DNA from 4 places in the Martinezella sp. CNPSo 3964 genome. Region 1 is predicted to be linked to each of the others. Evidence: predicted binding sites of a transcription regulator. Region 1 holds the regulator's gene; each other region holds the start of a gene.

Region 1 (7,607 bases):
AGGCCGTGAAACTGGTGACGCGCTACTGGCACATCACCGACATGAACGGCATGGTGGATGAGGTGACCGGGCCTGGCGTCGTCGGCGAGCAGCCGCATCTGAAACCGGGCGATACCTATGAATATTCCTCAGGCTGCCCGCTCGACACGCCCTCAGGCATGATGTTCGGCCACTATCAGATGGAGACGGACGACGGGGAGCTCTTCCATGTCAAGATCCCCGCCTTCTCGCTGGATACACCGAACCTGCTTCGCACGCTGAATTAAGCGGCATCAGGCCACTTCAATCTCCGACACTTCGAAGCGATAAGTGGTCGAGCAGAATTCGCAGGTCACGGCGATCTCGCCATTGTCCTGGCTCGCTTCGATTTCCTCGGCCGTAAACCCCTTCAAGACGCCCTTCAGCTTGTCGCGCGAGCACGAACAGCGGTCATAGACGGCCTTCGGCTCGTAGACGCGCACGCCGCGTTCGTGGAAGAGACGGTAGAGAAGACGCTCGGTGCCGACTTGCGGATCCGTCAGCTCATCGGCATCGATGGTTTCCACCAGGCTGCGCGCCTCCGCCCAGGCATCATCCTCGACATGGTTGCGAACGCCGGAATCGCCATCACCGCCATGCAGGTCCGGCTGGCGCATGCGTTCGGGCGCCTCTGGAAGGAACTGCGCGATCAGGCCGCCAGCACGCCAGCGGTGGCGCGGCTTGCCATTCTCGTCGCGATCGAAGAGTTCCGCAGCACCGAGGCGCACGCGCGTCGGTATCTGTTCCGACTGGCGAAAATAAGTGCCGGCGATCTCCTCGAGCGAAGCGCCATCGAGTGCCACGATACCCTGATAGGGCTGGCTGAAACGTCCCTGATCGATGGTGAAGGCGAGCACGCCCTTGCCGAGCAGCTGCTCCGGCTCGGTCCGGCCTTCGGCGACAGCCTTTGCCAAAGCTTCTTCGTCGAAACGAGCGTAGGCGCGAACATTTTCCGGCGTCGAGAAATCGGCAACCAGAAGGTCGACGGGACCGTCGCCCTTGGTCTGCACGGTGAACTTGCCTTCGAACTTCAGCGACGTGCCGAGCAGGACGGTGAGAACAACGGCCTCGGCCAGAAGGCGTGCAACCGGCGTCGGATAGTCGTGCCGGGCGAGGATCGCATCCAGCAGCGGACCGAGCTGCACGGCACGGCCTCGCACGTCCAAACCTTCCACCTGGAAGGGAACGACGTGATCGTCACCGGCGAAATCGAACTGACCCAGCGTTGAGGCATTTTCGGCCATTGCTTTACTCCTACTGCGCCCGCGCCTTTGAGGCGCGGTTTGATATCTTCAGATCGCGCCCAGGCACCAAGCAAGAATCGACTTTTGCGCATGAAGGCGGTTTTCCGCCTCATCAAAGACAACGGATTGCGGACCGTCGATCACCTCGTCCGTCACCTCCTCTCCGCGATGGGCGGGCAGGCAATGCATGAACAACGCGTCTTTGCCGGCCTGTGCCATCAAAGCCTTGTTGACCTGATAGGGCTGGAAGACGTTATGACCGCGAGCCCGGTGCTCCTGATTCATGGAAACCCAGGTATCGGTTACCACGCAATCGACGCCGGCGACCGCACGGTCTGCATCATGCGAGAGCATGATTTCGGCGCCCTCGTTGCGGGCCCAGTTCAGATAGTGATCCTTCGGCTCGGAACCAAGGGGTACCGCCATATTCATGCGATAGCCAAAGCGCGCGGCGCCTTCGATCAGCGAATGCAGCACATTGTTGCCGTCGCCCGTCCAGGCAAGCGTCTTGCCTTTGATCGGGCCGCGATGCTCCTCGAAGGTCATGATATCGGCCATGATCTGGCAGGGATGCGTATCGTCGGTCAGCGCATTGATGACGGGCACGGTCGCGTGTTCCGCCAGCTCCAGCAGGCGGGAGTGATCGGTCGTGCGGATCATGATGGCATCGACATAGCGCGACAGCACCTTTGCCGTATCGCCGATCGTCTCGGCGCGGCCAAGCTGCATTTCGGTGCCGGAGAGGAACAGCGTCTCGCCGCCGAGCTGTCGCATGCCGACATCAAAGGAGACGCGGGTTCGGGTGGACGGCTTCTCGAAGATCATCGCCAGCATCTTGCCGGCGAGCGGCTTGTCGGCCGTGCCGGCCTTCTGCGCGGTCTTTCGTACGATCGCGTCATCGATGATGTTGCGCAGATCTGCAGCCGGAACGGCAGAGAGATCGAGAAAGTGTTTCGGAGAAGCCATGTCCTTACCTGTACTCCAGAAAAAACAATAACGCCCGCGTGGGGCAGGAACGCCCCGACTGCGGGCGTTGAACTCAAGCCGATTTTTTAGTGCGGGCGGCGCGCGCACGCTCGGCGGCACGCTCCAGGCGAGCGAGACCTTCGCGTGCTTCTTCGGCAGTCACGACCAGCGGCGGCAGCAAGCGGATGACGTTGTCGCCGGCCGGCACGCCAAGCAGGTGCTCCGCACGGATCGCCTGCAGCAGCTCCGCCTGCGGAATGGCCGCCTTGACGCCCAGCATCAGGCCTTCGCCGCGAACATCCTCGATGATGTCGGGGAAGCGATCCTTGAGCGAGGCCAGCCCCTGACGGAACACCAGCGCGATATCGCGCACATGTTGCAGGAAGCCTTCGGCGAGCACGATGTCGAGAACGGCGTTGCCGACGGCCATGGCAAGCGGATTGCCGCCATAAGTCGAGCCGTGCGTGCCCGCCTTCATGCCGGAAGCAGCTTCCGCCGTCGCAAGGCACGCACCGAGCGGGAAACCACCGCCGATACCCTTGGCGACCGCCATGATGTCAGGCTTGATGCCAGCCCATTCATGGGCAAACAGCTTGCCCGTTCGGCCGACGCCGCACTGCACTTCATCAAGGATCAACAGCAGGCCGTGCTCGTCGCAGATCTGGCGCAGCCCCCGCAGGAATTCATTGGTGGCCGGGCGGATGCCGCCCTCGCCCTGCACCGGTTCGATCAGGATCGCGGCCGTCGCGTCGGTGATAGCGGCACGCACGGCATCGAGATCGCCGAACTGCACCTGGTCGAAGCCCGGCGCCTTCGGACCGAAACCTTCGATATACTTTTCCTGACCACCGGCAGCGATCGTCGCGATCGTGCGGCCATGGAACGCACCTTCGAAGGTGATGATATGGAACTTTTCAGGATGCCCCTTGGCGAACTGATAGCGCCGTGCCGTCTTGATGGCGCATTCCAGCGCTTCTGCACCCGAATTGGTGAAGAACACCTTGTCGGCGAAGGTGGCTTCCGTCAGCCGCTTCGACAGCTTCTCCTGACCGGGCACCTCATAGAGGTTGGAAAGGTGCCAGACCTTGTCAGCCTGGGCCTTCAATTCGGCAACAAGATGGGGATGGGCATGGCCGAGCGAGTTGACCGCGACGCCGGCCGCGAAATCGAGGTAGCGCTCGCCATTTTCGGTGACCAGCCAGACGCCCTCGCCTCGCTCGAACCGTAGCGGAGCGCGCATATAGGTGTCATAAAGCGGCGTGGTCTCGGCCATGGCCATATCTCCTCGATCACAACTTTAAGGACCGATCGCTTCCATTTGATGAAACGGGTCCGAAAAAATCAAAAATGCCGCCTTGCGGCGGCTTGGGCACTATTGATGTTTTGCACCGCGATGTCAACAAAACTGGCGCTTTAGCAGGTGCGAGATAGCGCTTGCGGGCGAAAGAGATGGGTTCGGCGGCGCCTATTGCAGAAATGCCACGCCTGGGCAGCAAGTTGGGGAAAACCTCGAAATCGATTCCTCAAGATTCTCGCGACTCTTGTCACGGAGTCAGCCTCACACTAGGTTAAAAACCAATTGCTAGACTGCATGCGGCGGAACTAGTCACCACAATTTTAGAGCGTTTCGCGCCTTGTTCCCATGCGAGGCAATGGTGAGGGATTCTGCCATCGGAAACGCGACAGCGGAGACAGGGCATGAATTGGACAGACGAACGCGTCGAGAAGCTGAAAAAGCTATGGTCCGAAGGGTTGAGCGCCAGCCAAATTGCTGCGCAGCTCGGTGACGTGAGCCGTAATGCCGTCATCGGCAAGGTGCATCGCCTGAACCTTCCCGGTCGAGCGAAGGCGGGCGGCACGACAACCACAGCGCGCACGCCGAAGCGCAGCGCCGCAGCGCCTCGCGCCGCAAGCTACGGATCGCGCGTTGCTACCCGCACGGTGGTCACCCGTCAGCAGGGCGCAACCATGCTGAAGGAAGAGATCGAGGTCGATTCCGTCAACGAAATTCAATATCGCCCGGCTGCAAATGTCGTCGTTCCGATCTCCCGCCGGCTCGGCCTGACGGAACTGACGGAACGCACCTGCAAGTGGCCGGTCGGCGACCCGCTGAAGGATGATTTCCACTTCTGCGGCAACGACAGCCCGGATTCGTCGCCTTATTGCACCTATCATCAGCGCATGGCCTACCAGCCGGTGCATGATCGCCGACGCAACAACGGCTGAAAACCATAAGCAAAACCCAAGAAAAACGGGCCCCTCGAGGCCCGTTTTTATATTTCCGCCGCTATGTCGTAATGCCCGAGCGGCCTTGCCGCTCAGGCTTCCATGGAATAGCCCGCGCCACGAACGGTGCGGATGACATCCTGCATATTGGAGAAATTCAGCGCCTTGCGCAGACGGCCGACATGGACGTCGACGGTGCGTTCGTCGACATAGATATCGTGCCCCCATACGCCGTCGAGCAGCTGCGAACGCGAGAAGACGCGTCCAGGCGAGGACATCAAGAATTCCAGCAGGCGGAATTCCGTTGGCCCCAACCGCACTTCGCGGCTCTTGCGATGGACGCGATGGGTTTCGCGGTCCAGCTCGATATCGCCACAGCGCAGCACCGTGGAGAGAACCTCCGGGCGGGCACGCCGCAGCATCGCCTTGACGCGGGCCATCAGCTCCGGCGTCGAGAACGGCTTGACGACGTAATCGTCCGCGCCGGTGGAAAGCCCACGCACGCGCTCGCTTTCCTCGCCGCGGGCCGTCAGCATGATGATCGGCAGGCGCTCCGTCTCCGGCCGCATACGCAGCCGGCGGCAGAGCTCGATGCCGGATACACCGGGGAGCATCCAATCGAGGATCAGGAGATCGGGGATGCGCTCCTGGAGACGCAGCTCAGCCTCATCGCCTCTGAGGATCGTGTCGACCTCGAAGCCTTCGGCCTCAAGATTGTAGCGCAGCAGAACGCTAAGCGCTTCCTCGTCTTCTACAACAGCAACTCTCGGAACCATGCGCCTATGGTCTCCTTTCTTCGCTTCCAGATTATTCCGTCACCGCGCCGACGGTGTTGGCGGTATCGTCTTTCGGGCGCTCGCCTTCCGGCTGCGCGCCTGTCGCCATGTAATAGATCGTCTCGGCGATGTTCGTGGCATGGTCGCCGATGCGCTCGATGTTCTTGGCGCAGAAAAGAAGATGCGTGCAGGTGGTGATGTTGCGCGGATCCTCCATCATGTAGGTCAACATCTCGCGGAACAGCGAGGTGTACATTGCGTCGATTTCCTCGTCGCGTTCGCGGATCGACACGGCCTTGTCGGGCGAGCGGGTCGCGTAGACATCCAGAACTTCCTTGAGCTGGCTCAGCGCCAGTTCGGAGAGGTGCTCGATGCCGCGAGCGAGGCGGCGTGGAACGCCGGTGCCCTGAACGGCGATGACGCGCTTGGCGGTGTTCTTGCCAAGATCGCCAACACGCTCCAGGTCGGAGGCGATGCGGATCGAACCCATGATCTCACGCAGGTCGGCTGCCATCGGCTGGCGGCGAGCGATCGTGACGATCGCCTTGTCGCCGACTTCGCGCTCGGCATGGTCGAGAACGACGTCGTCGGAAATGACCTTCTGGGCAAGACCGGCATCGCTGTTGACGAGCGCGCGTACGCTGTCGCTGACCATCTGCTCGGCCAGGCCGCCCATTTCCGCAATGCGGCGCGTCAGGAACTTCAGGTCTTCGTCGTAGGCAGAGAGAATGTGAGTGGAGACCATTTTTCTATCCTCAAGGTGAACTGTGTGAAATGAGCCGCGCGCCTGACATCATCAACCAAAACGGCCCATGATGTAATCCTGCGTGCGGAAATCGTCGGGATTGGTGAACATCTTATCGGTGTCATTCTCCTCGACCAGGTGGCCGAGGTGGAACATTGCGGTGCGTTGCGAAACGCGGGCTGCCTGCTGCATGGAATGCGTCACGATGACGATCGTGAAATTTTCCCGCAGCTCGTGGATAAGGTCTTCGACCTTGGCCGTTGCAATCGGATCGAGCGCCGAGCACGGCTCGTCCATCAGGATGACCTCCGGGCTGACCGCAACGGCGCGGGCGATGCACAGACGCTGCTGCTGACCGCCCGACAGGCTCGTACCGGCGTCATGGAGCCGATCCTTCACCTCGCCCCAAAGACCGGCCTTCTGCAGGCTGGTTTCGACGATATGTTCGAGATCGGCTTTCGAACGATGCAGGCCATGGATGCGCGGACCGTAGGCGACATTCTCATAGATCGACTTCGGAAACGGGTTGGGCTTCTGGAAGACCATGCCGACGCGGGCGCGCAATTCAACGACATCAATGCTGTTATCGTAGACATCCTGATCGTCGAGCGTGATCTTGCCGGTGACGCGGCAAGTCTCGATCGTATCGTTCATGCGGTTGAGGCAACGCAGGAAGGTGGACTTGCCGCAACCGGAAGGACCGATCAGAGCCGTGACCGTATTCGCACGGATCTTCAGATTGACGTCGAAAAGCGCGCGCTTGTCGCCATAGAAGACCGAAACGTCCTGGCCGATCATCTTGTAGGGGATCGTCATCATCTTCTTGGTCAATGCTTTTTCGCTTGCGGCTTCCGTCATCATGTTCATCCTACGGCCCTCCCTTACCAGCGCCGCTCGAAGCGGCGGCGCAGCAGGATGGCGCCGATATTCATTGCGACGAGGAAGAAGAGCAGGACGATGATGGCCCCGGACGTTCTTTCGACGAAGGCACGCTCGGCTTCGCTCGCCCACATGTAAATCTGCACCGGCAGCGCCGTCGACGGATCGAGGGGCGATGCCGGATAGTTGGCGACAAAGGCGACCATGCCGATCAAAAGCAGCGGCGCCGTCTCGCCGAGCGCATGGGCAAGCCCGAGGATCGTGCCCGTCAGAATGCCCGGCATCGCAAGCGGCAGGACGTGATGGAAGACCATCTGCATGCGTGACGCGCCTAGCCCGAGCGCCGCGCTGCGGATCGACGGCGGCACGGCCCGCAATGCCGAGCGCGTGGCAATGATGATCATCGGCAGCGTCATTAGGCTCAGCACCAGTCCGCCGACCAGCGAGGCCGAACGCGGCAGGCCCATCATGTTGATGAAGACCGAGAGACCCAGCAAGCCGTAGACGATCGAAGGAACGGCCGCGAGATTGTTGATATTGACCTCGATCAGATCCGTCAGCCGGTTCTTCGGCGCGAACTCCTCCAGATAGATCGACGCCGCAACGCCGACGGGCAGAGCAAGAACGAGCACGGTCAGCATCAGATAGAGCGAGCCGATCAGCGCGACACCGAGACCGGCGGCCTCCGGCCGGCTCGAATTGCCCGATACGAAAAGGCCGCTGTTGAAAGCCTTGTACAGCGCACCGCTATCG
Region 2 (7,607 bases), on a different contig from region 1:
AGCAGGGTCAGCTTGTTCGGATCGGTCATGGCAAAGCCCGATTCCACTCCGGAAAAGCCGTGCCATGCTGCATGGGGCGTCAGATGCCAGAAAGCGGGATTGGTGGCGAGCTGGTCAGTTGCGACACTCTCCCACGCTACGTCATGCACGGCGCCCGGGCTTGACACATCGGGGATCGCGACGCGATCCGGCACAAAGGGCTCGAAGAACCAGCGTCGCTCGGGGCGATGTTCCTTCTCCTCGAATTCGCGGCGCACGGCGCGGATCTTCTTGCGCAGCTCGATGCCGAGGCGGATCGTGTCGTCCCAGAGCACCTCGCCGGAGCGTCCCTTCATCATCTGCGCGCCGACGTCGAGCGAGGCAAACAGCGGATAGAAGGGCGAGGTCGAGGCGTGCTGCATGAAGCTTTCGTTGAAGCGGCGGTGCTCGACGCGGCGCTTCTGGCCGGTGATGTGCCGATCCTTCATGTGGATCTGCGAAGCCTGCGAGAAGCTTGCCAGCTGCTTATGGGTGGATTGGGTAGCGATGATGCCAGGCGCATCCGGGCCGAGGTCGGAAAGACCCATGGCAAAGCGCCCGGCATAGAGCGGATGGAACTTCATGAAGCCGGCCCATGCCTCGTCGAAGAGGATGTAATCGCATAGATGGCCGATGCGTTTGAGGATCATCTCGGCATTGTGGATCGTGCCGTCATAGGTGCACTGTTCCACGACCGCGACGCGGAACGGGCGCGGCTTCTTGTAGGCTTCGGGATCTTTCACGAGCGGGTGCGTGCGAATGCGCTCGCGCAGGGCGTCCTCGTCCATGGTTGCGAAATCCATGGGGCCGATCAGGCCATAGACGTTGCGTATCGTCGGCAGGTAGACCGGAATGCCGCCGGAGATCATCAGGGCGCCATGATGGGCGGCCTTGTGGTTGTTGCGGTCGAACAGCACGAGATCGCCGTCGGTGACTAGGGCTGACAGAGCGACCTTGTTTGACGTGGAGGTGCCGTTCAGCACGAAATAGGTCTTTTCGGCGCCGAAGATCTTGGCCGCTTCCTTCTGCGCGGCAAGCGCAGGCCCCTCATGGGTCAGAAGATCGCCGAGATCGAGCACGGAATTGTCGAGGTCGTCGCGGAAGACCGCTTCGCCGAGATGTTCCATGAAGACACGCCCGATCGGGCTGCGGCTATAGAAGATGCCGCCATTATGGCCGGGGCAGGTCCAGAGATGGTTGCCCTCTTCAGCATAATCGACCAGCGCGCCGAAGAACGGCGTCTTCAGCGTCTCGGCATATTGCTTGAGCCGGCTGATGAGGCTTTTTGCGATGAAGGCAGGCGTTTCTTCCGACAGAAAGACATAGCCGTCGATGAAGTCGAGCACCTCGACCGGCACGTCCTCGAAGCGCTTGCGGCGGATCAGCAGGATGATGGGGAATTCGAGGCCGCGCCGGCGCATGAGGTTGATAAGGGAGGCCGTCTTGCCCTCGAGCCCCTTCTTGCCCCAGTCGACCAGCATGCAGCCGATGGCGGCGTCCGTCTGCACTGCGATCTCGGCATCTTCGAGATTGCGCGCACGCACCACCTCGAAGCCGGAACGTTCGATCTCCTCGACGATCTGGTTGTAGCGGGCGCCTTCCAGATCCTCATTGTCGAAGGTTGGCGTTGCGAACAGAAAGTTGAAACGTCTGAAATAATCCATGTCGATACCCGCTCCTGATTTGGCATGAGGTGTCGGCGTATTTCATGACATGGATGTGACAGAAAAGAGGACGCGCCAAACCCTATCGACAGGCATCGCCGATCAGGTCGCCGGTCTGCAGTTTCATGCTGGATCGCCGCTGCGGAATTTCTGGATTTATGGCCGCTTAGTGAGCAGCCACGGTCCAGAAATAATAGGCAAGCGGGATGGCGAGAAGGTACATGCCAATGGAGACCTGTCTTGCTTCGCCGGACAAGACCTTGACGATGACGTAGAACAGCAGTCCACCGGCAATACCGGTGCCGAAGCTGTTGGAAACCAGGGTCAGCAGGACCATCATTAGGGCGGAAAGACCGTCTGAGAAATTCTCCAGATCGACGCGCTTCAGCGCGCTGAACATCGACATGCCGACGAGGATCAGGGCGGGTGCCGTGGCCGCTGCCGGAATCATCAGCGCGATCGGGGTAAAAAGCAAAGTCAGGGCAAAAAGGGCTGCGGTGGCAAGCGAAGCAAAACCGGTGCGGCCACCGGCTTCTGCGCCGGTGGCGCTCTCGACGAGAGCCGTGGCCGAGGGAATGCCGAGCAGCGGGCTGATTGTTGCGGCAATCGAATCGACGAGGAACGGCTTGCCCAGATCCGCCATGTTGCCCTCCGCGTCGACCAGACCGGCCTTGGCACCAACGGCAAGCGTCGTGCCCAGGGTCGAGAAGAACTCGGATGCGAAGAAGGCAAAGAGATAGGGGAAATGTTCTACTTTCAGCGCCCCGAAGAAATCGAGCTGGAGGCCGATCTCTGAGATGCCATGCGGGGCACCGAAGAGTGTCGCAGGCACCTTGGTAACGCCAAGCGGAATGCCGAGCAGCGTGCTGCCCAGAATGGCCCAGAGGATCGGTCCCGGCACCTTGCGCCCACGCAGAAAGACCGCGAGGAAGATGCCGAAGACGGCAATGATCGCCTGTCCCGAGTTGAACGAGCCAAGCATCAGAGCGTGGCTCTTGGCGTTGACGTCGACGAGGCCGGCATTCTTGAATCCAAGAAGCGCGATGAACAATCCGATCGCTGCGCCGAGGCCGAGTTTGATCTGGGCCGGAACCATGCGGGCGATGACCTGGCGTACGCCAAGCACCGTCAGCAGAACGAAAATGACACTCGACCAGAAGGAGATCGCAAGACCTGTCTGCCAGGGGATGTGTTCCACCGCCGCCATCGTCGGCCCCACCAGAACCGATCCGCCGATGCCCGGCCCCACAACGAAGGGCATATTGGCATAAAGCGCCATGAACAGGGTCGCGCCGATGATGACGAGAATGGTTGCCGTCGTTGCCGCAGCGCGGTCGATACCTCCCGCAGACAGAAGCGAGGGGATCACGACGAGAAGATAGGCCGACGCCAGGAAGGACGTCATCCCGGCAATGACTTCCGTCTTCGTATTGGTCTTACGCTCACGCATGCGAAAGTAAGTCTTCCACCCCGGTTCGGATGTGTCGCCTGGCTGCCCGACATTTGTATTTGAGGTCATTGCGTATATCTCCTAAGTCGGCAAATGCTGCCGTTTGGCAGGTGACCTCAATTTTGGCTTGTAGCCAGAAGCGGTCTGATCTCCTGGGTGGTTCCGTCGGTCAGTCCGAGATCGGTGACGTGCGGGCCGGGGTTGCAGGCAAGGCTTGCCCCGACGACTGCCTTGAAGGTGCGAATGGGCGGCATCCAGTCGGCGATCGAATCGGCTGCCGCGCGCAGCCTGGCGAAATCGTCGGCCACCGCTGTTGCAGGCGCATCCGACAGCAATCCGCAGACGGGCAGGGGGAGGACGGCCGTGACCTTGCCGTCGGCTGCCGTCGCCATGCCGCCGCCGGCCTCGATGACGGCATTGGCCGCCGCGGCCATATCGGCGGGATCGCGACCGAAGACGGTGAGGTTATGGCTGTCATGCGAAATCGTCGTCGCCAGGGCGCCACGCCAATGACCCCAGTCTTCGAGGATGCCGATGACGGGTGTCGGGTCCTTCCTTCCGTGCCTGTGGATGACGGCCATCAGGAGCGTATTGTCAGGCAGTACGAGCTTGCCGCCGTCCACCTTGACGACCGCCTCTCCCCATTTCGTGAAGCGCGGACTGACGACGGTGTTGACGCGTACCTCGGTCGCGCCCGGCAGTTTGATCGCGAAGTCGGCAGCAGAAAGCCGTTCTAGCTTTACGGTGTCGCGATAGGCATTCGAGGCCACGCTCCTGCTGCTTCCAGTAAGGCGCCCGTCTCTGGCAACTTCGCGCCCGGATGCATAGACGCGGTCAACCGCGATCTTTTCCAGATCGGAGAGGATGACGATGTCTGCACGGCGACCGGGCGCGACCAGCCCCAGATCGTAGCGGTTCAGCCACATGGCGGCGTTGAGCGTGGCGGCTCGCACCGCATCGATCGGCTTCATACCATAGCCGATCAGACGCCTGAGGACGGATGACATCGCGCCGTCGTTTACGAGGTCGTCAGGGAAAACGTCATCGGTGCAGATCGTCAGTGTTTGCGGCAGATGCGGCAGTTTTTTCAGCGCCTCGATCACACCCGGCAGGACATAATCATGGGAGCCGCGCAACTCGACGGTAAAGCCGGCTCGCAATTTCGCAAGCAGGTCCTCGCCCGAGGTGAGCTCGTGATCGGATTGGATGCCTGCGGATGCGAAGGCTTGCAATTCCGCGCCTTCGAGGCCGCGGGCATGGCCGCAGACACGCTTGCCGCTTGCAAGTCCGGCTTCGACGATGCCGCGCATCGGCTCGCTGCGCTCAAGGACGCCGCGCATGTTCATCACTTCGGCGACGCCGGAAATGTCCGGCCAGCTCAGCATGGTTGCCATTTCGCCGGAGCGGAATTCCGCGCCCGCAAGCTCGAGACCGGGCGCCGAAGGGACGCAGGACGGCGCCAAGGTCAGGAAACGCAGCGGCAATTGCCGTGTTTCCTCAAGTGCCCATCTGATACCGTCGAGGCCGGCGACGTTGCCGATTTCATGCGGGTCCCAGCAGACCGTCGTCGTACCCTGGGGAACGACCGTTTCGGCATATCGCCTTGGTGTCACCATCGAGCTTTCGACATGCATATGCGTGTCGATGAATCCGGGCGTGATGAATCGTCCCGAGGCATCGACGATCTGCTTTGCGTCGCTCCTGGTGCCGGAGGGATGAACGCTCGCGATCAAGGGACCGACAAGGCCGATGTCGGCCGGCCTCATCTCCGAGGTCGCGACATCGACCAACGTTCCGCCGGTAATCAGCGCATCGAACGGCTCAAGCCCCAGTGCCGCCCGCACGGCACGATCGCGCAGTTCGGAGGAATGGAGGTCGTGGGGTTCATTCGGCATGTTTGCCTCCCTTGGCAAATGCGGATGGGCGAGCGGTCGACTGCCGCACGACAAGTTTCGTCGGGAATATTCCGCTGGTCCCGGTTTCCCCGGCAACGAAGGCGAGCGCGTGGTTCGCGACCGCTTCCAGGTCCTGCCGGACTGTCGTGAGCGGCGGAGAGACGATTTGCGCCCACATCAGATCATCGAAACCGGTGAGCGACATGTCTTCCGGAATGCTGCAGCCCCTGTCCTTGACGGCGATAGCAAAGCCGATGGCGAGGGCGTCATAGGCGGCGGCACAGGCCGTAAAATGCCGCAGATCGAGCTCGCGGCCGAGGATGCTGCCTGCTTCGAAAGTCGCATCGCTGTGTTGCAATGCCGGTTCGACCCCAGCCTGGCGGAAGACTTCGCACATGCCTTCGACGCGCTCGCGCGCGACCAGCGAATTTTCAGGACCGGCGAGGATAAGAAGCCTCTCATGACCAAGCGCGAGCAGATGGCGGGCAATCAGGCGCCCGCCCTCGCGATGATCACTGGCAGCGATATTGCCTGTTGTGGCAGCGCTGTCGATGACGGCAATCGGAACATCCGCCTGCGTAATGGTCGTGCCGCGCGTCGGTATCACGATCAGCGCATCGACGCCGCGGGCGACCATGTTTCTGATTTCGAAGTCCTGCTGTTGCGGATCGCCCTGACTGTCGCCGATCAAGACGGCAAGGCCGCGCCGTTTGGCTGCCCGCTCGATGGCCTGGGCAAAGGCAGGAAACAGAGGTTGCCCGATGTTCGGAACCAGCAGGCCGACCGTATTGCTCTTGCCGGTGCGCAGCGCGCGTGCCGTATGGTCAGGCACATAGCCGAGCCTGTCTGCTTCCAGCCGAATTTGCTCCGCAAGGGCTGATGATACCCGCCCCGTGCCGCGCAGGGCATTCGAGACCGTTGCCGTGGAGACACCCAGCTTGGTTGCGATTTCGCGAATGGAAGAGGGGCGTGCCTGGCTCATTCAAGAGTCCACTCTGGTTTCCTTGATTAAACGATTAATCAAAGCAACGTGCTTTTGCAAGAGTATCTTTGCGGCGCGCGGATGAAGCACGGTCTGCCGTATTGGCGACTGCTCAATTTACGGATGACGAAGGGCGTCAGGCCGATCGGAGTGAGGCGTCAGACCGCGACCAGATGATTGGGAGAGACCGTTCGATACTCGCGCGGCTTGACCAGGTAATCGACCGGCCGGATCGGGCTCTTTAATTCGTCGCCGGCTGCCATGCGCTTTTCGCGCCTGCGGTCGGGGTCCGGTACCGGAACGGCCGCCATCAGCTTCTTCGTGTAATCGTGCTGCGGATTGCCGAAGACGGCGGCACGCGGACCAATCTCGACGATTTCGCCGAGATACATGACGGCGACGCGATGGCTGACACGCTCGACCACGGCCATGTCGTGGGAGATGAAGAGGAATGAGAGGTTCAGGCTCTGCTGCAGGTCGAGCATCAGGTTGATGACCTGCGCCTTGATCGACACGTCGAGCGCGGACACGCTCTCGTCGGCGACGATCACCTTCGGCTGCAATGCCAACGCGCGGGCGATGCAGATGCGCTGGCGTTGACCGCCAGAGAACTCGTGCGGATAGCGGCTGGCCATGTCAGGCGTCAGCCCCACCTTATGTAGCATGTCGGCGACCACGGCCCGAGCTTCCCTTGCCGTACCCATCCTGTGTTCGAGATAGGGTTCGGCGATCGCCTGGCCGACGGTCATGCGCGGGTTGAGCGAAGCGAAGGGGTCCTGGAAGATCATCTGCACGGATTTGCGCATCTCGCGCATGTCACGTTTGCCAAGCGAGAGCACGTTGCGGCCGTCGACGATGACGGAGCCGGATTGCGGCTCGATCAGCCGCATGATGGCGCGCCCCGTCGTCGATTTGCCGCAACCGGATTCGCCGACAAGCGATAATGTTTCGCCGGCAAAGAGATCGAACGAGACGTCTTCGACCGCATGCACGCGGCCTCTGAGCTTCCCGAAGAGGCCCGAATGGATGTCGAAGCGTTTGATGAGGTTCTTTACCTGTAGCACCGGCTTTTCCGTCACTACCGTATCCGGCACCTCGACAGGCGTATCGGACTCTCCCGTCTTTGTATTGACGATCGGAAAGCGGAGCGGCCGCTCATAGGCCTGCATCGAGCCAAGCACGGGCACGGCCGACAGCAGAGCGCGGGTATAGGGATGCTGGCCGCGGTGGAAAATGTCCGCTGTCGCGCCTGTCTCCACCTGCTCGCCGCGATACATGACGACGGTGCGATCGGCGATCTCGGCGACCACGCCCATGTCATGCGTGATGAACAGGACGGAGGTTCCTTCTTCGTCCTGTAGCATCTTGATGAGATCGAGGATCTGTCCCTGGATCGTGACGTCGAGCGCCGTCGTCGGCTCGTCGGCGATCAGCAGTTTCGGCTTCGAAGCGAGCGCCATGGCGATCATGACGCGCTGGCGCATGCCGCCGGAAAAGCGGTGCGGATATTCGTCGAAACGCGAGGCGGCCGACGGGATGCGGACTTTCTCCAGGAGCCGGATCGTCTCGGCCTTGGCGTCCGCCGCCGACATATCCTT
Region 3 (7,607 bases), on a different contig from region 1:
TCCGGCTGGCGCTTCGCCTCGATGACGGCAAATCCCTCCGCTACCTCCGCCGCGCGCGGCAAATAATAGCTGAGGAACCGCCGGACGGTGCCGGCACTTTCCGGATTGGCCTCCACCTTGGCGAAGACGTCGGCGGCGATTTCCGCCAGATGCCGAACCCGCTTTGCCACGTCCTTGCTGCCGATCTGTTTTGCCGATGCCTCGAGCCTGTCGGCGGCAGGTGCCGCAGCGCTCAACAGGTCACGGGCAAATTCCATGCGTCCCCGGCCGATCGCCTTGGCATCCAGCCCCTCGAACATGCGCTTCGGCGCGAGCACGAAGATCAGGCCGACGAAAACGAAAAGACCGATGATCGCGGCGATCCATATCGGCATGCCGGCAAAGAAGCTGAGCAAAGGCACGACGATGGCGGCGGCAAGCCCCGCCACGATCCAGTTCCAGTCATTGCCGAACCAATTGCGCATTATCGTCCTAGAACAATTCCAGCAAAGGTGCGAAGCGGCTTCGCGTCCGGAATTGCGTGAAAACAAAGAGATAGAGCATTTCTGTTGCTTCGTTCAAAGCAGAAGTGCCCTAGTTATAGCCGCGCACTGCCCGGAATGCGCTGACCAGATCACCACGGCCATCGAAGACACGCGCCGCGGTTTCCTGCGCGAGCGCATCGAGCTGCCGCTTATCCGCATCGCCGAAGGTGATACCGAACACGGGCACATGCGGGTTGACCGCCGCCCACCGGCTCATGAAATCGCCATTGGCATCATCAGACTTTCCATCGGTCATGATGACAATTGCCGGCAGATAGGATGACAGATCTCCTGTGCCCTTCATCCAGTCAAGCGCCCGGCTCGCGCAGGCATACATGTCCGTGCCGCCGCCGGCGCGCTGGCGAGAAACCTGGTCGACCAGCATTTTCTGCTGAGCCGGATTTCCCGTACCCTCAAAGGTCGTTCGCACATTGGCGTCGAAGGGAATGACCATGATGCGATCGGCGGGCGTCCATTGCGCCAGAACCTTGCCTGTTTCATCCGGATTGAACAGGAACTGCATGGCCGCCTGGAGCTGTTCCTCGCCCTTGCCCGCCATCGAGCCCGAAAAATCGAGGCAGAGGGCGGTCAGCGACGGCTTGCGCAATGCAACCTGATAGAGATCCAGCGCCTGGCGGATCATGGCGGGCTCCGGCATGCGGATAGCCGTCACGATCCGGGTCGGATCGAAGTTCCATGTCGGGTCCGGCTTGGCGGCGATATCGGAAAGGGGAATGCGACGCCCGGTATCGGCGATGCGCTTCTGCACCGGGGCGGAGCGCAAATAGTCGACGAGCTGATTGAAGAAGGTCTCAACCTCCTGCCCTCGCCCGTGATCGACGAAGCCGATCGGCGAATCGGCAACGACGACGCCATCGGCCGGGTAGATTGCGTAAAGCGGCTCCTTGCCCATGCCGGTCAGCTTGTCGTTGGTTTCCTTCAGGATCGCCTCGTAGTTCCACATGGCGTCATAGAGCACGCCCTTGCCGGCCGAATCCGTGTAGAGATCCGCAAGCCAGCCGGACGAGCCCGAGGAACGCTCGACACCGGCAAGTAGCCCGCGAACCGCGCCCTGGACATCGGGCTTGTCGAGATCGCCAGGTTCGATGACAGGCTTGTTGCCGAGTGCGCTCGACAGCATGGCCAGATAGGCGCTGGCGCCGGAATTGGATTGCGTCGCCGATGTCATGAGAAACTTCAGCGAGCCGTTCTTCACCGCTGCCAATATGTCTTTCATATAGACCGGCTTGCCGACCCACCCGAGCGCCTCGGCCTTTGACTTGCGCACGCCGAGAATGACGGGCATCTGCGCGACCGACGTCAGCGACTTCACCCGGCGCTTTGTATCGAACATATCGACCCAGACGCCAGACGCCGGCCAGACGGCATCCTGCTCGACGCCCTGCTCGCTCTGGAGCGCCAGGCCGATATCCAGCGTGCCCTCATAGCTGAAGCTGCAGGTCGCCTTCTTTTCCTTGCAGAATTCCTCGACGATCGGCTGAAGAACCGTGTTTTCCGAGCCGGAGATGATCGAGAATTTCGGGCCTTGCCCGCCGATATTGCAGCCGCTCAGTGCGAGAGCTGCCACGAGCGTCAGGCCGGTAACGAATGTGCGGATTGTCATGCGAATTACCGCGCCTCGATCATTGCTTTCTTGAGCTCGATGGTCATTTTCTGCATTCGCTGTTCGGCCTCGGCCCGCTTGGCGCGGCCATCTTCCTGCACCTTCAGGACACCACCGATCGTGTCGATCAGGTCGCGATTGGCGGCGGCAAGCGTGTCGATATCGACGATACCGCGCTGCGATTGCTGTTCTATGGCGATCGCCTGATCCTTCATCATTTTCGATGCCTGGCGGATCATGTCGTTCGTGGCGTCGGTGACGGTCTTCTGCAGTTCAAGCGCGGATTTCTGCTGGGTCAGGCCGAGCAGAATCACCATCTTCTGCTTCCAGGCCGGTACGGTCAGCGCCGATGTTGCCTGCAGGTTCTCGATCAGCGTTTCATCACCGGCCTGAACGATTCTGATCTGCGGCAATTGCTGGATGCCGAGCTGGCGGGCCTGCTGCAGGTAGAATATGCGCTTTTCCAGACGGTCGAGCGCCTGGAGGCTGTCCTGATAGATCTGCGCCTCCAGCATGCCGCCGCCGGGATTGGCCGAGGCTGCATCGGCGGCACTTTTCAGTCGGGGAAGGTCGGTCGCGCGAAAACGCTCGGCGAAATCCTTGCCAGCCTGCACATAGGCATCGAGCTGCACGATAGATTGCTTTGTCTCCTCATGCAGATCGTCGAGGAGAGCAATATCCCGGCGCAGGATGTCCTTGTGCCGATCGAGCTCGAGGCCAATGCGGTCGATCTGGCCGGCGACATCCTCGAACTGCTCCTTGAAGCGCTCCAGCTTGGCCCTGAACGAGGAAAACATCCGTGACAGGAAACCCTCGTCCTTCAGTGAGGCCGGATCGAGCTTCTTCGACTTGACGATGATATCGGTCAGCAGCTTGCCGACCTCGCCGAGATCGCGATTGCGGACCTCGCGCAGGATACGATCGGAATAGTCGGAAACGGCTTGCTGGGCGCGATCGCCATAGACGGAGATGCCGGCACGGTCGGTCAGATCGATGCTGTCACCGATGCGGGCGATTTCCGCCGGGTCGGCTGTGACAGCCGGCAGCGTATTTTTGGAGCCGGCTGATATATCGGTATTGCTCATAGGTCGTGCTTTCTCGTCCATAGACTAGGGAGCCGACCGCAAAAATTGCCAATCGCCCCCAAGACGATGCCCCCCGCGCGCCCCACTGCAATTCAAGATCGAAACAAAGGGAAGTAACGCTTACCTCTGCGTGCCGATCATTTCACACAATAGTGAAACTTGGATCACAGTTTTATGACAGAGATTTCACGCCGGGAGCCGCACCGCAGAAGAGCTATTGGCAGGCCTTGTTATCGAGAACCTCGAGCTTGGTGAGCTTGCCGGTCAGCACGAAGTCGCCATAATCCATGGTGAGATCGCGCGTGATGCCGTTCTCATAGAGCTTGAAGGACATGCGATAGACGGGCATGGCGTCGCCCGTGGACTTTTCATTGAAATAAGCCACGGTCACCGGCCAGAAAGGCGTCGTGGCAAAGGCGCCAGCCTTGTCGGCATCGGGATCATCCTTGGCCGGTGTCTGCTCCTTTCCGACGACGGTGGTCGCGATCAACGGCTTGTCGCCGTCATCGGAACCGTCAAAGACCTGCGCCTCGAAGAAATTCTTGCCGAGCTTCGCATTGTGGATGATGTCGAGCATATGCTCCGTCGGGAAGCGGCTTTCGATGATCTGGACCTGCTTGTTGTGCGGCTGGGTGAGATCGACCTTTATGCCCTTCTGGTCGTCGCTTGCGGCACCGCGTACGTCCTTGTCGAGCTGGCTGTCGGTGTAGGACTTGGTCTCGAAGCGGAACAGGCGCTTGCTTAGATCCTCGAACGTCGTGGTCTGCTGGTCGCTGACGCGGGTGGAATCACCGGTATCGATCTTCGTCACGAAGCGGAAATTGGTGGTGAAGCCCGTGCAATCGGAGCCTTCGAACTCATAGACCATGCGGCCTACCATGCCGGAAATGCCGGACCGATCGGAGGCATCCTTCAATTCGAGATCGTAGACGGCGCGATGCGCGATCAGCCCGCTCGGACCGGCCGCATAGGCAGCAGAAGTCCCCAAAGACAGAATGCTCAGCCCCGAAATGACAGTAGCAGCAAGACTCGAGCGGAACATTCATTATCTCCTGTTGGACTCGCACGCGATGTTATAAGAACGCTTTCGGCTGAAACGAGGCTGCCGATCCTAAGTGACGGAATTTAGTCTTGATGCCGGATTTTTGAAGTTTTTACAACAAAACGGGAGATGAAAATGTCCGACGCTATTGAGGGCCGCCTGAAGGAACTCGGCATCGTTCTGCCGCAGGCTGCGGCACCGGCCGCCAACTACGTTCCCTACGTCATCAGCGGCAATCTCCTCTATCTCTCGGGCCAGCTGCCGATGGAAAACGGCAAGATCGGCGTGACAGGCCATCTCGGCAAGGACGTCGACGTTGCCGGCGGCCAGCGTGCTGCCGAACTCTGCGCCATCAACATCCTCGCTCAGGCAAAGGCGGCCCTCGGCGGCGATCTCGGCCGTATCAAGCGCCTGATCAAGCTGAACGGCTTCGTCGCCTCGACGCCTGATTTCGTCGAACAACACCTTGTGATCAACGGCGCTTCCAATCTTCTGGCAAATGTACTGGGCGAAGCTGGCAAGCATGCCCGCGCCGCCGTCGGCATGGCAGCCCTGCCGCTCAATGCCGCCGTCGAAATCGATGCCATTCTGGAAATCGCGTAATGAGCAAGCTTGCCTGGTTGACCGAACGTCCCGTCGCTCACCGCGGCTATCATGACATGAACGGCCAAGTCTGGGAGAACACGCTCTCAGCCTTCAGCCGCGCCATCGAAGCGGGTTTCGCCATCGAGTGCGACCTGCATTATGCCTCGGACGGCGTTCCGGTCGTCTTCCATGACGACGATCTGCAGCGCGTCTGCAACCTGCCGGGCGAAGTGCGCGAGCGCACCTCGGCCGAGCTCGGCCTGCTGTCGATCGGCGGCACCAAGGACAAGATCCCCACGCTGAAGCAGCTCCTGCGGCTTTGCGACGGCAAGGTGCCGCTGGTGCTGGAGCTGAAGGGACGCGAAGGCGACGATGATGGCTTTGCGGAATCCGTTCTTGAAGTGCTCGAAGGCTACAAGGGACATGTGGCCCTGATGAGCTTCGACCATTGGCTGCTCAAGGACCTCAAGGCGCTCGATGCACCCTACCCTGTGGGACTGACGGCCGAAGGAAACAAGCCTGAGACGTTTTTTCAGCATGACGAAGCCATGCATCTTGGGCTAGACTTCATTTCGTACTTCTACGGCCACCTGCCGAACCCTTTTGTCACGGCGCAGCGCCAGCGCGGCATTCCGGTCATCACCTGGACCGTGCGCGACGAAGCGGCCCGCAAACATACATTTGCCAATGCAGACCAGATGACCTTCGAAGGTTTTGACCCGCGCATAGTCTCGTAAATCGGGATCGACTGAAGGAGAGGCTTTGCGCAAACCCAAATTATCGCTGCGCCTGTGGCGCGTCCCATCCGACGCATGGCGCAGCGGTGAGAGCCCTCCCTTCCTTCTTAGCGCAAGAGTTTGATGACAGACGAATTATCCATTCGAGTCGAACGATCCTTCAAGAATATCGCTCCGGAAAGCTGGTCGAAGCTGGCCGGGGCGTCCAGAACCGGCAGCGTGCTGCCGTACAATCCCTTCGTCTCGCATGCCTTCCTGTCGTCGCTGGAGGAATCCGGCTCCGCGACCGACAAGACCGGGTGGCTCGGCAATCACCTGCTGCTGGAAACCGATGGCGGCGAACTGCTCGGCGCTGTCGTGGGCTACCTGAAGAGCCATAGCCAGGGCGAATATGTCTTCGACCATGGCTGGGCCGATGCTTTCGAGCGGGCCGGCGGCCGCTATTATCCCAAGCTGCAATGCTCCATTCCCTTCACGCCCGCCACGGGACCGAGGCTCCTCGTCGCCGAGGAACAGGACCGCAGCGTGCTGCAGCCGGCGCTGGCCGAAAGCCTCAAGGAAGTCACCCGGCAGCTCGGCGTTTCCTCCGCGCACATCACCTTCCTGCCCGAAGACGAAGCTTCGGTCTTCGAAGGCGATGGCTATCTGCATCGCACCGATCAGCAGTTCCACTTCATCAACGAAGGCTATGCCGATCACGACGCTTTTCTGGAGACACTGGCGTCGCGCAAGCGCAAGGCGCTGAAGAAGGAGCGGCGCGCGGCAGTCGAGCACGGCATTACCATCGACTGGCTGACCGGCAGCGATCTCACCGAAAACATCTGGGACCAATTCTTCGCCTTCTATATGGATACCGGCAGCCGCAAATGGGGCCGCCCCTATCTCACGCGGAAATTCTATTCGCTGATCGGCGAACGCATGCCTGACGATGTCCTGCTCGTCATGGCCAAGCGCGAGGGCCGCTATATCGCCGGCGCCATCAATTTCATCGGCGGCGAGACACTGTACGGCCGGCACTGGGGCTGCATCGAGGATCATCCCTTCCTGCATTTCGAGGTCTGCTATCATCAGGCGATCGATTTCGCGCTGAACAAGGGATTGAAACGGGTGGAAGCCGGCGCGCAGGGCGAGCACAAGCTGGCGCGCGGCTATCTTCCCGTTATCACCCATTCGGCGCACTATATCGGCCACCAGGGCTTGCGACGCGCCGTTGCCGACTACCTGAAGCATGAGCGGGAACAGGTGGAGGAGATGAGCGAAATCCTCACCGAGCACAGCCCCTTCCGCAAGGGTGAGCGGCAAGATATCTAACCATTCGGAATAAACACAAACGCAAGACGAGGAGACACTGGATGACCAGCCCCGCCTATGACGACAACAATATCTTCGCAAAGATCCTGAAGGGCGAGATACCTTCCTACCGCGTCTACGAGGATGAGCACACCGTTGCCTTCATGGACGTGATGCCGCAATCGCCTGGCCATACGCTTGTCGTACCGAAGGCTCCCTCGCGCAACATTCTCGACGCCGACCCGGCTGCCTTGCAGCAGGCGATCACGGTTGTCCAGAAAATCGCCATAGCGGTTCAGGAAGCCTTCGATGCCGATGGCGTCTATATTGCCCAGTTCAATGAGCCATCGGCCGGGCAGACCGTGTTTCATCTGCATTTCCACATCATCCCGCGGCTTGAAGGCGTCGCGCTGAAGCCGCATTCGGGCAAGATGGAGGATGGTGCGGTGCTGGCGGAAAACGCCAGGAAGATCATCGAAGCGCTGGCCTGAACTGGAGAGGCAGATGATTCGCCATACCGTCGCCTTCCGCCTGAAACACGAAGCTGGCTCGGCTGAAGAGGCCAGCTTTCTCAAGGACGCTCTTGTTCTGGAGAAGATACCGAGCGTCCGGAACTTCGAGCAGCTTCGGCAGACGAGCCCGAAAAACGACTTTACCTTCGGCTTCTCGATGGAATTCGATGACCAGTCAGTTACGACGCCTACAACGTCCACCCTGACC
Region 4 (7,607 bases), on a different contig from region 1:
GCCGATGGGATTCAGACCCATGACCTTCAGCGCATCCACTTCCTCGCGCATCTTCATCGAGCCGATTTCGGCCGTAATTGCACTGCCGGAACGGCCGGCGATCATGATCGCGGTCAGAAGCACGCCGATTTCGCGCAATTGCAGGATGCCGACGAGATCGACGACGAAGATTTCCGCACCGAAATAGCGCAGCTGGAAAGCACCCTGCTGGGCAATGATCGCGCCGATCAGCGACGACATCAGCAGGATGATCGGAACGGCGCGCACCGCCATATGGTCGATCTGATTGATGATCGAGGCCGGCGAAACACCACTGCCGCGGCCGAATTTGAGCTGCGCCCCGCGCACGGCGGAACCCAGAATATACATGGCAGCGACGAGGTTGCCCCAGATCTCGTAGACGGTTTTGCCGATGGGCGCCAGTATGCGCTCCGCCAACGATTTCTTTGGCTTTGCCGCGGCCGCCTCGTCGTCCGGATGCGCATCGAACGCCGTCAGCAATTCATCGATATGCGGGTTGGAGCCCTCGATCGTGACATGGGCCTTGTGTGCTTCCTGACTTTCCTTGAGCCGGCGGATCAGCAACGCACCTGCCGTATCGACATCCGAAAGACCGGAAAGATCGATCACGACCTCGCCGCCGGAGCTGCGCTTGGACAGCTGCTCGATCTGACGCAGCACGCCGTGCACATTGGCGCTGCGCCAATTGCCTTCCAGCCGATAGCGATGGCCTGCGCCCTCAGGCGCATCATCGATCTTCGGTGCATCGGACCTTTGCTCGGCTGCTTTCAAATTCATGCGTCTTTCAAATCTGGCACAACATACACCGACTCGGAGAGCCCGCCGGTCGATGCTTAATACACCGATTATCCACGGAATCTCCATCTCGCGCCGGCGCCAACATATGTCACGGCTATTTGATATCCAAATGAATTTGTTGCACCGCGTTAGGATACGCCGTGAGCACCGCCGCCGATTGCCGGCTTTCCGCTCTGCAAGCCATAGGCGAAAACGACCATGGCTAGCCCCAAGCCGGCGATGCCGGCCATGACATAGTAGCTCGCCAGATCAAGCCAGGCGTAGAGATAGCCAGACGCAAGCGTCATTAGACCCAGAAACATGCCATTGTAGAAATAATAGGCGCCCTGGGCCGATGATTCCTGTGCTTCATGGACGGAGGCAACAATGCGCCGCTGAACACCGGTATGGACGCAGGCGTAGGTGCAGGAATGAAAGCACTGCAATACAAAATAGCCGAAGAAGCCGAAATTGCTCGGAAACAGGACCCAGCGCAGAATGCACATCGTCGAACCGAAGAAGATGAGCGTCCACGCACTGAATCGCCTGCTCAGTTTCTTCGACAGGAAGAAAACCATCACCTCGGCCGTAACGCCAATGCTCCACAGCACTGCGATCTCGGCGCCGGAAAAGCCGAGCTTATGCCAGTAGATCGACGCAAACGTATAGAGCATCGCATGACTCGATTGCTGTATCGACACCCCGATCATGGTGATGAGCAATTGCGGCGAGCGCAGATTTCCGGTCGGCGATTGCAGATTGATCGGTTGGTTGCGCCGGCGCGTCGGGCCGATGCGCGGCGCGAAAAAGCCCATCAGCGTCGTAAGGATGAATCCCGCCACCATCACAGGCAGTACGGTGGCGCCGCCCCACATGCCAATCAGCTGGCCGCCGAGAAGGGTCGACAGGATGAAGGTGATTGATCCCCAGACCCGCATGGAGCCATAATCAAAGCCCCAGCGGCGCACACCCGACATGGCGATCGATTCGACCACCGGCACATAAGGCGCGTAGGTGGCGCCCTGAATGCCGTAGACCAGAAGCACCGGCCAGAAATCGCTGGTCCAGTAGAGCGCGATTGCCGTCAGCAGCGACAGGGCACCCGACCATAGCAACACATCGGCCCGCTCCGTCATATGATCGGCGAGTACAGCGATGATGGGCGTCACGAGGACGCGCACGACCATAGGAATGGCGATCACCAGGCCGATCTCATGATCATTGAAATTCAACCCCGCCAGCCAGACGGGAAAGAACGGTACGGCAATGCCGTTGACGAACAACGGGGCACAATAGGACAGGGCGGCACGCAAGCGGAAATATGGAGGCGCACCCTCGCCCTGGAAGGACTTGATCGCGGGAATCATGACAGACCTGAAGGGGAACTTACTTGTCCCTATCACGCTATCGAGAATACGACTATGGCGAGAAATGGCCAAAACCGTAACGTTTCGGAAAAATCCGAAGTCAGAGCCGTCCTGCGGCGATCAATAATTATGACAGGCCATTATCAGCTACGTGAAGAGGCGCAGGAATTACGCCGCCTGGGCACCGATCGGCCGCGGCAATTCTCCGACCGGAGAATCCACAGGCTGCGTCTCGAGGATAGCCCGCCAGGTGATCAGCTCGAACGTACCGTCCTCATGCTCGGCGATCGCCGTGCAGCTTTCCACCCAGTCGCCGGTATTGATGTAGCGCACGCCGTCGAGATCCTCGATGACCGCATGGTGGATGTGACCGCAGATGACGCCATCGGCATCGTTACGCTTTGCTTCTTCGGCGACGACGCGCTGAAATTCGCCGATGAAGTTGACGGCGTGCTTGACCTGCAGCTTCGCCCAGGCCGAAAAGGACCAATAGGGCATGTTCAGGCGGCGGCGTACGGCAGCAAGGCCGATATTAATCAGGATGGCCATGTCATAGGCCCAATCGCCGAGATAGGCGAGCAGGCGGGCATTGCGGACAACGACGTCGAATTCATCGCCGTGGAGCACGAGATATTTCTTCCCATCGGCCGTTTCGTGCATGGCGCGCTGCGCCACCTCGATACCGCCGAAGTGCATTCCGGGGAAGTCACGCAGGAATTCGTCGTGATTGCCAGGGATGTAGACGATGCGCGTACCCTTGCGCGCCTTGCGCAGAAGCTTCTGCACGACGTCGTTGCAATCCTGCGGCCAGTACCAGTTCCGCTTCAGTCTCCAACCATCAACGATATCCCCGACCAGAAAGATCGTGTCGGCGTCGTGGTAACGAAGAAAATCGAGCAGGTAGTCCGCCTTGGCGGCCTTCGAGCCGAGGTGCACGTCAGAAATGAATAACGTTCGGAAATGCCGGGGGTCCATGTTTTCATTCACGAACTTTATGTCCGTGCCCTATCCTACCTTGGCTATTCCAAAACCAGACTCGTGTTTCAGGAAGATGACAAACCCTGTGCTTGGCGGCTCGGCGACGATGTTCAGCCGCGTCTCGCGGCGATCGCGAGGTCAGGACGGTCGCTTGTAAAACTGGCGATACCGAGGCGAAACATGGCCCGTGCCGCCTCGCTTGTATGGGCCGCCCATCCGTGCACCTTCACGCCATTCTTGCGAAAGAGCTGCATGACCTCGCCGTCAAGCGCATCGGCACGTATTGCAATCTCGCGCACGCCGAAGCCGCGCATGGCGGCCATGACGCCGCCCCAGCCGAGTTGGCCGGCCAGCTGAGGCGAACAGAGGAAGATGAAACCGAGCAGTTCGCCGACATTCAGCCCTTGTTCGCCAAGCGCTGCACTGAATGCTTCGAGACGCGGCAGGGAGAAGCTCGTCACCATCGTACGCGTCAGCATGCCGGTCGCCGTCAGCTGATCGACAATGCGCCGCTCCATCCCCTCATAGGGCGTGCCATCCGCCCTGGTCTTGATCTCCAGTCTGAGGTCGACGGCGGATGGCCCGAAAATATCGATGGTCTCCATCAGGGTCGGAATGGTTTCGCCGCCGCTTCCGATCACGACATGGCGCATCAGTTCGTCATAGCTGAAATCGGCGATCGCGCCCTTGCCATCCGTCATCCGGTCGATCAGAGCGTCGTGATGCACGACGAGCTTGCCGTCCCGCGTCTGATGCACGTCGAATTCGACGAGATCAACATCGAGCTTGGCCGTCTTCGAAAAGGCGAGCCTGGTGTTTTCGGGCCACAAATGCGCACCGCCGCGATGGGAGGCAATCAGAGTCATCGAGGAAATCTCCGCCTGAAATATTCATAGGTCGACGCGATGAATGCCTGATGACGCGACCGCAACGTTCGACGGGCGGAAGGGTCATCGCGCGATCATTGCGGAAAAGGCAATTCAGTTTTGCCAAGACAAAAACGCTTCGCGACCTCAATTGCATACTGTGAAGGCGAAGCGATTGATGTATGCAGAAGACTCAAAGCGCAGGCAGGAATGGAGACGCGAGTTGGATACGAACGACACTTCGAAAGCAGCCAAGAATATGGCGAGCGGAAATCTCGATGAACAGGCGCTCTATTTCCATCGCTATCCCCGCCCCGGCAAGCTGGAAATTCAGGCGACGAAGCCGCTGGGCAATCAGCGCGATCTGGCGCTTGCCTATTCGCCCGGCGTCGCCGCCCCCTGCATCGCCATCCGCGACAATCCGGACACGGCTGCCGACTATACGTCCCGCGCCAATCTCGTTGCCGTGATTTCCAACGGTTCGGCGGTACTTGGCCTCGGCAATATCGGTCCCCTCGCCTCGAAGCCCGTCATGGAAGGCAAGGCCGTCCTCTTCAAGAAATTCGCCGGCATCGACGTCTTCGACATCGAAATTGCGGCTCCGACGGTCGATGAGATGGTCAACACGGTTTCGGCGCTCGAGCCGACCTTCGGCGGCATCAATCTCGAAGACATCAAGGCGCCGGAATGCTTCGACGTCGAGCGCCGCCTGCGCGAGCAGATGGAAATCCCGGTTTTCCACGACGACCAGCACGGCACCGCCATTATCGTCGCAGCCGCCATCCTCAACGGCTTGGAACTCGCCGGCAAGAAGATCGAAGACGTCAAGATCGTCGCCTCCGGCGCCGGTGCGGCAGCTCTTGCCTGCCTCAACCTGCTCGTCACCCTCGGCGCCAGGCGCGAAAACATCTGGGTCCACGATATCGAAGGCTTGGTCTACAAGGACCGCAACGTCCTGATGGACGAGTGGAAGTCGGTCTATGCGCAGGACAGCGACAAGCGCGTGCTTGCCGAATCCATTCCCGGCGCCGACGTCTTCCTCGGCCTGTCCGCAGCCGGCGTGCTGAAGCCCGAGCTTCTCGAACAGATGGCGGAAAAGCCGCTGATCATGGCGCTCGCCAATCCGACGCCGGAAATCATGCCGGATCTCGCCCGCGCCGCCCGCCCGGATGCGATGATCTGCACCGGCCGCTCGGATTTCCCGAACCAGGTCAACAACGTCCTCTGCTTTCCGTATATCTTCCGCGGCGCGCTTGATTGCGGCGCCAAGACGATCAACGAAGAGATGAAGATGGCCGCCGTGCGCGCCATCGCCGCCCTTGCCCGCGAGGAACCGTCCGACGTCGCCGCTCGCGCCTATTCGGGCGAAACGCCGGTCTTTGGCCCCAACTACCTCATCCCCTCGCCGTTCGATCCGCGCCTCATCCTGCGCATCGCGCCGGCAGTCGCCAAGGCCGCCGCCGATAGCGGCGTGGCGCTGCGCCCGATCGCCGATTTCGATGCCTATATGGACGAACTCAACCGCTTCGTCTTCCGCTCAGGCTTCATCATGAAGCCGATCTTTGCGGCCGCGAAGATCGCGGAACGCAAGCGCGTCGTCTTCTCCGAAGGTGAGGACGAGCGCGTGCTGCGCGCCGCCCAGGTCCTGCTCGAAGAAGGCACGGCTGTCCCCATCCTGATCGGCCGCCCTTCTGTCATCGAGACCCGCCTGAAGCGCTACGGCCTGAAAATCCGTCCGAATACGGATTTCGCCGTCATCAATCCGGAAGACGATCCGCGCTTCCGCGAATATGTCGATCTCTATTTCTCGCTCGTCGGCCGCGCCGGCGTCATCCCGGAAGCTGCGCGCACGATCGTCCGCACCAACACGACCGTCATCGGCGCGCTGGCCCTGAAGCGCGGCGAAGCCGATGCGCTCATCTGCGGCCTTGAAGGCCGTTATGAGCGTCATTTGCGCATCGTCCGCCAGATCATCGGCAAGCGGCCGGACGTTCGTGATTTCTCCGCGTTGAGCCTGCTCATCTCGCAGCGCGGCGCGACCTTCTACACCGACACCTACGTCACGTTTAATCCGACCGCCGAGGAAATCGCGGAGTCGACCTGGCTGGCCGCCGAGGAAATCAAGCGCTTCGGCATCGAGCCGCGCGCCGCTCTCGTCTCGCATTCCAACTTCGGTTCACGGGAGTCGGAAAGTGCCACCAAGATGCGCGAGGCGCTCGCTCTCGTCCGCAAGGCGGCGCCGGAGCTGGAAGTCGACGGCGAAATGCATGGCGACAGCGCCATTTCCGAGAGCCTGCGCCGCCACGTCATGCCGGATAGCACGCTTTCCGGCGAAGCGAACCTGCTCGTCTTCCCGAACCTCGATGCGGCCAATATCACGCTCGGCGTGGTCAAGACCATGACCGACAGCCTGCATGTCGGCCCGATCCTGCTCGGCACGGCGCTTCCGGCCCACATTCTCTCGCCGTCGGTCACGTCCCGCGGCGTGGTCAACATGGCGGCGCTTGCCGTCGTCGAGGCCTCGCAGATCGCTTAATACGGCGCCTCGCAGCCGCTGCCAGAACGGTTCCGCGCTTTATACAATCGCGGAACCGTTTTATCTTTTTGCTTTTGGCTGTTACGAGCTGCAATTTCGTGAAAATCCTCTCGAAATCCGTGCTTTTTCATGGATACGTTGTTAAGCTGCAGCGTGTAATCTTCAGCGACTTAAAACCGCTTTCGAGAGCAAAACCGTGAACCGCGGCACCAAACAAGCTTCCATTGCCCTGATATCCCTGCTGACGGCCACACCGGCCCTTGCGCAGGCAGACCTCTGCGACGAGCTGCGCGGCCGCTACGTCGACATCAACGAAGTGATCGGCGCCAGCCAGGAAACCCGCCAGCTCTCACGCGCCATCGTGCAACAAAACCTGATGATCCGCAGAACGATGAGCGATCTGCGCAACCAGGGCTGCGTCGAAGACAGCAGCATGGTGATCGTCGGGCAGGACAATCAGGGTGTCTGCGATGACATGAGGCAATCGATCGATGGGATGCGTCACGATCTTTCCCTGCTGATGGATCAGCGCGAGCAAAGCGTCGGCCGGGTCGATGCAGTTGCCATGCAGCGCCGGCAATTGCTGGATACGATGCAGCGGAATGGCTGCAGCCTGCCGGCTTCGGCAACCCCGGATATCGTCATCGACACCCACACGAAAATGGATGCCTATGCGCCGCAGGAGCAGTCGCTGGCTAAGCCGGAAAGCTCCATCACCGTTATCGAGACGCCGAGGCTCCAGAAGAATTCCAGCCTCGAACAAAAGCAGGTACCACCGACAGCGGTCCCCAAGGTATCACAGGCGCAGCCGCAGCAGTTTCCGCCGGATCGCCCTTACGATCCCTCGGCGCATAAGGTGCGCCAGGTCGGTCCGCAATTTCTCGCGACCGACCAGGGCAGCATCGACCTCAAACATCCGAAAGATGCCGGGCCGCAGCCGACGCAATGATGCGCAGCCAGACGTTTCTCATCACCGCCTGACCGCCCTGCTTTCCTGGCTCATGCCGTTCCCGACTGGCGTAAAAAGGAGACGATGGCTTCATCGCCCGCCTCCTGCGCAAG

The links. The regulator PhoB, encoded in region 1, activates phosphate uptake and scavenging genes when phosphate is short. The targets are predictions, from matches to a motif close to TGTCATNNANCTGTCAT.
Region 2: a site for PhoB is predicted at 1,727-1,743, ahead of AC13Q5_RS29195 (Orn/Lys/Arg family decarboxylase). Genes of this name have one in related genera too.
Region 3: a site for PhoB is predicted at 3,397-3,413, ahead of AC13Q5_RS01070 (toxic anion resistance protein). Genes of this name have one in related genera too.
Region 4: a site for PhoB is predicted at 4,049-4,065, ahead of AC13Q5_RS30830 (glycerophosphodiester phosphodiesterase). Genes of this name have one in related genera too.

The regions. Positions count from the first base shown of each region.
Region 1 covers NZ_JBXSOW010000007.1:134,881-142,487, forward strand. Annotated here, with positions in the region: gene apaG (Co2+/Mg2+ efflux protein ApaG) at 1-266, shown strand, start outside; gene AC13Q5_RS21790 (Hsp33 family molecular chaperone) at 273-1,262, opposite strand; gene argF (ornithine carbamoyltransferase) at 1,311-2,228, opposite strand; gene AC13Q5_RS21800 (acetylornithine transaminase) at 2,302-3,501, opposite strand; gene AC13Q5_RS21805 (GcrA family cell cycle regulator) at 3,927-4,454, shown strand; gene phoB (phosphate regulon transcriptional regulator PhoB) at 4,547-5,230, opposite strand; gene phoU (phosphate signaling complex protein PhoU) at 5,262-5,975, opposite strand; gene pstB (phosphate ABC transporter ATP-binding protein PstB) at 6,027-6,842, opposite strand; gene pstA (phosphate ABC transporter permease PstA) at 6,857-7,607, opposite strand, start outside.
Region 2 covers NZ_JBXSOW010000012.1:178,310-185,916, reverse strand. Annotated here, with positions in the region: gene AC13Q5_RS29195 (Orn/Lys/Arg family decarboxylase) at 1-1,682, opposite strand, end outside; gene AC13Q5_RS29190 (NCS2 family permease) at 1,849-3,201, opposite strand; gene AC13Q5_RS29185 (adenine deaminase) at 3,249-5,027, opposite strand; gene AC13Q5_RS29180 (LacI family DNA-binding transcriptional regulator) at 5,017-6,009, opposite strand; gene AC13Q5_RS29175 (ABC transporter ATP-binding protein) at 6,168-7,607, opposite strand, start outside.
Region 3 covers NZ_JBXSOW010000001.1:215,716-223,322, forward strand. Annotated here, with positions in the region: gene AC13Q5_RS01060 (5-bromo-4-chloroindolyl phosphate hydrolysis family protein) at 1-464, opposite strand, end outside; gene AC13Q5_RS01065 (substrate-binding domain-containing protein) at 574-2,148, opposite strand; gene AC13Q5_RS01070 (toxic anion resistance protein) at 2,154-3,233, opposite strand; gene AC13Q5_RS01075 (cell envelope integrity EipB family protein) at 3,448-4,275, opposite strand; gene AC13Q5_RS01080 (RidA family protein) at 4,411-4,878, shown strand; gene AC13Q5_RS01085 (glycerophosphodiester phosphodiesterase) at 4,878-5,597, shown strand; gene AC13Q5_RS01090 (GNAT family N-acetyltransferase) at 5,721-6,908, shown strand; gene AC13Q5_RS01095 (HIT family protein) at 6,950-7,378, shown strand; partial or broken gene AC13Q5_RS01100 (Dabb family protein) at 7,392-7,607, shown strand, end outside.
Region 4 covers NZ_JBXSOW010000014.1:124,700-132,306, forward strand. Annotated here, with positions in the region: gene AC13Q5_RS30815 (ABC transporter permease) at 1-798, opposite strand, end outside; gene AC13Q5_RS30820 (MFS transporter) at 948-2,165, opposite strand; gene AC13Q5_RS30825 (UDP-2,3-diacylglucosamine diphosphatase) at 2,334-3,140, opposite strand; gene AC13Q5_RS30830 (glycerophosphodiester phosphodiesterase) at 3,254-4,009, opposite strand; gene AC13Q5_RS30835 (NADP-dependent malic enzyme) at 4,269-6,545, shown strand; gene AC13Q5_RS30840 (hypothetical protein) at 6,742-7,494, shown strand; gene AC13Q5_RS30845 (ankyrin repeat domain-containing protein) at 7,545-7,607, opposite strand, start outside.